DNA from 2 places in the Deinococcus sp. JMULE3 genome. Region 1 is predicted to be linked to the other one. Evidence: riboswitches for the same ligand, from Rfam matches in the RefSeq annotation. Region 1 holds a riboswitch; the other holds the start of a gene.
What was found. A riboswitch is a leader RNA that binds a small molecule or an ion and turns the genes downstream of it on or off. The one in region 1 is predicted to bind thiamine pyrophosphate.

Region 2: another riboswitch for thiamine pyrophosphate. It lies ahead of thiC (phosphomethylpyrimidine synthase ThiC); the one in region 1 lies ahead of EXW95_RS05685 (thiamine ABC transporter substrate-binding protein).

What each region holds. Positions count from the first base shown of each region.
Region 1 is NZ_SGWE01000004.1:595,600-597,794, reverse strand. Features, by position in the region: gene EXW95_RS05685 (thiamine ABC transporter substrate-binding protein) at 1-969, opposite strand, end outside; TPP riboswitch at 1,021-1,120, opposite strand; gene EXW95_RS05680 (elongation factor G) at 1,273-2,195, shown strand, end outside.
Region 2 is NZ_SGWE01000004.1:1,464,535-1,466,729, reverse strand. Features, by position in the region: gene EXW95_RS09990 (hypothetical protein) at 1-406, opposite strand, end outside; TPP riboswitch at 587-699, shown strand; gene thiC (phosphomethylpyrimidine synthase ThiC) at 870-2,195, shown strand, end outside.

The sequences.
Region 1 (2,195 bases):
GGGCTGGGGTTCCTGCGCGAAGGTGAACACGGGGTTCAGGGGGGTGCCTTTCACGGCGGGGTAGATCCACATGCGGGTGGGGATGTCGCTCTGGACGGGGGCGCTCAGCATGAAGTCCACGAATTTCCGGGCGAGGGCGGCCTGCTTGGTGCCTTTCAGGATGCCGACGCCTTCGAGCTGGGTGTAGGTGCTGCCGGGCAGGAAGAGGTTCCCGGTGGGGGACTGGGCGGGGAGTTTGGTGGGGTTGAAGCCGTCGGCGTAGAAGACTTCGGCGGCGGGGCTGCTGGCGTAACTCAGGACGATGGGGTACTTGCCGCCGTTGCGGGTGAAGTCCTTGTAGTAGGCGTCGCTCCAGCCGCGCGTGACTTTCATGCCCCCCTGCCGGGCGGCGCGCCACCACTGCCACGCGCCGGTTTCGCCGTAGTGGTTGACGGTGGCGAGGAGGAACGCGAGGCCGGGGCTGCTCGTGGCGGGGCTCTGCACGACGGTCAGTTTGGCGTAGGTGGGGGTTTTCAGGTCGTCGAGGCTTTTGGGCAGCGGGACGCTGTTTTTCTCGAACCACGCGCGGTCGTAGTTCAGGGCGACGAAGCCGTAGTCGACGGTGTTCAGCAGGCCGTCTTCGCTCAGGTGGTACGCGGCGGGCACGCGGGAGAGCAGGGGGCTCTTGTACGGCTGGAGGATGCCCGCCTGTCGGGCGCGGGGCAGCAGGCTGTTGTCCAGGCCGTACACGACGTCGGCGATGGGGGCGCGGCGGGTGAGGATCAGGCGGTTCAGGAGTTCCCCGGCGTCGCCACCCTTGATGAAGCGCACCTTGGCCCTGTTCTGCGTTTCGAACGCGGCGATGAGTTTCTTGTCCACGTCGAAGGAGTCGTGCGTGATGACCGTCAGGGTGGTCGGTGCTGCGGTGGTCTGGGCGCTGGCGGCGCTGGCAATGGCAAGTGCGGCAAGTACAGTCAGGTTGGTACGCATTAGAAAGTCCCCTCGCGTCACGAGGGGAAGCGGTGGGCCTGCGCCACGGGTGTGGGCGGCCGGTCACGCTCCCTCCGCCGGAATGACCCGGATCAGGTTCCTGGGGTAAGTCTCAGCCCGCCGCTTTCGGCAGGCACCCCCGGTGACGCACGCACGAGGATAGCGCACGCGGGCAACCGGGGCGCAGGTGGAGGGCTGACCGGGTGTACACTGGCGGCACCACAATTTCTGTTGTCCGCGTGCGTTCGCCGGTCGCTGCCGCCCGTCCCGAGGGGATGTTCGGGAAAGGAATGGTGATCTTTCGTGCCTCACCGCATCGTGAGTCTGGCCGCGCACAGCGGCACCGGGAAGACGACACTGGCCGAGGCCCTGCTGCACCGCAGCGGGGTCATTTCGCGCATGGGCCGCGTGGAGGACGGCACGACCCGCAGCGACCACACGGACGCCGAGAAGGCGCACGGCTTCTCGATCCAGACCGGGGTGCTGCGCCTGACCCACGAGGGCACGGACGTGACGGTGCTGGACACGCCGGGCTTCGCGGACTTCGTGCGGGAGATCCGGGGCGGGATTCGCGCGGCGGACAGCGTGCTGGTGCTCGTCAGCGCGGTGGGCGGCGTGGAGGTCGGCACCGAGCGCGCCTGGGCGACCGCCGACCGCTTCGGCATGCCGCGCGTGGTGGTGGTGAACAGGATGGACCGGGACCGGGCGGACTTCTTCACGGTGCTCGCGGACGTGCGGGCCAGCCTGAAGGGGCCGGTCGCGGCGGCGTTCCTGCCGGTGGGGGAGGGGCCGGACTTCCGGGGCGTGGTGAACGTCCTGACGGGCGAGGTCAGCCCCCCGCAGGACCTCCCGCCCGCCCTGAGCGGCGCGCTGCGCGAGGCGCGGGACGCGCTGCTGGACGCCATCGTCGAGACGGACGACGACCTGATGGGCCGCTACCTGGAGGGCGAACCCATCGGGGACGACGAGCTGGAGGCGGCGTACCTGCGGGCCGTCCACGCGGGCACCCTCTACCCGGTGCTGCCCGTCAGTGCCCTCAGCGGTGTGGGCCTGGACGCGCTGCTGCACCTGATGGTCACGGGGCTGCGCAGCGCCCGCGAACGCGGCCCGCTGACCGGCGTGGACGGCCAGACCCGCGAGCCCACCCCGGACGCCCCGCTGAGCGCGCGGGTGTGGCGGGTGTCCATCGACCCGTTCGTGGGCAAGGTCGCGTACATCCGCGTCTG
Region 2 (2,195 bases), 870 kb from region 1:
CCTCGTCGTTCCAGTCCTCAATTGACACGACACTCCACCCGTGGTGGCTCCCCCCGAGTTTGACGTCCCTATGGAAGACTATGACGCTGTCCAGATTGAGATCACGGCGGAGGGACAAGGAATCTCGGTACGAAAAAGACACAATGGGTTGACTGACCTTGCTGTGAATCTTGCGCCTTCCGAGATAATCTCCGAGCGTCTGAGTGATGTCGTTCCGCCATTGAAAATTGTGGTCACATGGTTCCTGAAGGAAGATATTGCGACCCGCCCTGATCATTCTCAGTGGCAGCCAATCAAGGATGACGTCCTTGCTGAAAACGCCATCCAGAATAAATTCATCCAGGAGATTGCCGAGCAGTTCAGGAGCCTGATTTCCTAGCGGCGATTGAGCATCGAACATCAACACGGTCTCGCCGTATGGGAGTTTGAACGTCTGTGTCTCTGACATCTTCGGTACTCCTGATCGTTGTCGGGGTGGTCGCCGCTCCTGTCCGGACGTATGGGCCGCTGGCCTTCATCTTCGCCCGTCTGGACGGGGAAGACCAGTCTTGCTTTCGTGCGGGGCGCGTGCGGTGTACACTCGCCGCACAGTCACCAGGGGTGCCGACCGTCAAGAGCGTCGGCTGAGAGAACACCGTGTTCAACCCTAGGAACCTGATCTGGTTCATACCAGCGGAGGGAGCGTGACGGGTGCCGAAACGTCTTTGCGTGTTTCGCCCCCCTCCGACGCGTGAGGGGGGCGTTTTTCTATTGGCAAGCCACTGACCTGACCCGACCTGACGGGCGGCCCTGACAGTCGCCCTCCCAGCTCCGGACGCCCTCGCGGGTGCCCGGCGGCCCCGTCCTGTTCCCATTTCTCTGGAGTGCCCATGACTACCCTGACCCCACCCCCGACCGACCCCGCGACCGAAGCCCTGACGATTCTCGACCCGGAGCTGACCGCGCCGTTCCCGAACAGCGAGAAGGTGTACCTGACCGGCACCATTCATGCAGGGGTGCGGGTGCCCGCGCGGCGCATCCGGCAGTCGCCGACCCTGGAACGCGTGGGGGACCTGACCCGCACCGTCCCGAACCCGGCCCTGCTCGTGCCGGACACGAGTGGGCCGTACACGGACGCCCGCCTGAGCGTGGACCTGCGCGCCGGGCTGGGGCACGCGCGCCCCTGGCTGGCGGGGGACGCCCGGCTGGAACTGGCGCGGGAGCGGCGCCACCCGGCGCTGGACGTCAGTGGCCCGCTGCCGTTCCCGCGTGTGCCCCGGCCCCGCCGCGCCCGCCCCGGCGCGGGGATCACGCAGCTTCAGGCGGCGCGGCGCGGCGAGATCACCCCCGAGATGGAATTCGTCGCCCTGCGCGAACAGTTGCGGCAGGAGGCGGATTTCGACCTGACCCACCAGCACCCCGGCCAGGGGTTCGGGGCCGCCATCCCGCGCGAGATCACGCCGGAGTTCGTCCGGTCGGAGGTCGCGCGGGGCCGCGCGGTGATTCCCGCGAACATCAACCACCCGGAACTCGAACCCACGATCATCGGGCGGAACTTCCGGGTGAAGATCAACGCGAACCTCGGCACCAGCATCGTGACCAGCTCCATCGAGGAGGAGGTCGGGAAGATGATCTGGGCGACCCGCTGGGGTGCCGACACGGTCATGGACCTCTCCACGGGTCGGCACATCCACCCGACCCGCGAGTGGATCGTCCGGAACAGCGCCGTGCCCGTGGGGACCGTGCCGATCTATCAGGCGCTGGAGAAGGTCGGGGGTGTGGCCGAGGACCTGACCTGGGACGTGTACCGCGACACGCTGATCGAACAGGCCGAGCAGGGCGTGGACTACATGACCGTCCACGCCGGCGTAAGGCTGGCGCACCTGCCGCTGACCGCGCGGCGGCGCACCGGGATCGTGTCGCGTGGCGGAAGCATCCTCGCGAAGTGGTGCCTCGCGCATCACCGCGAGAACTTCCTGCACACGCACTTCGCGGACATCTGCGAGATCCTCGCCGCGTACGACGTCACCTTCAGCCTCGGGGACGGCCTGCGCCCCGGCAGCATCGAGGACGCGAACGACGCCGCGCAGTTCGCGGAGCTGGACACGCTGGGCGAACTGACGCGCGTGGCGTGGGACCACGGCGTGCAGACCATGATCGAGGGTCCCGGCCACGTGCCCATGCAGCTCATCCGCGAGAACATGACCCGGCAGCTC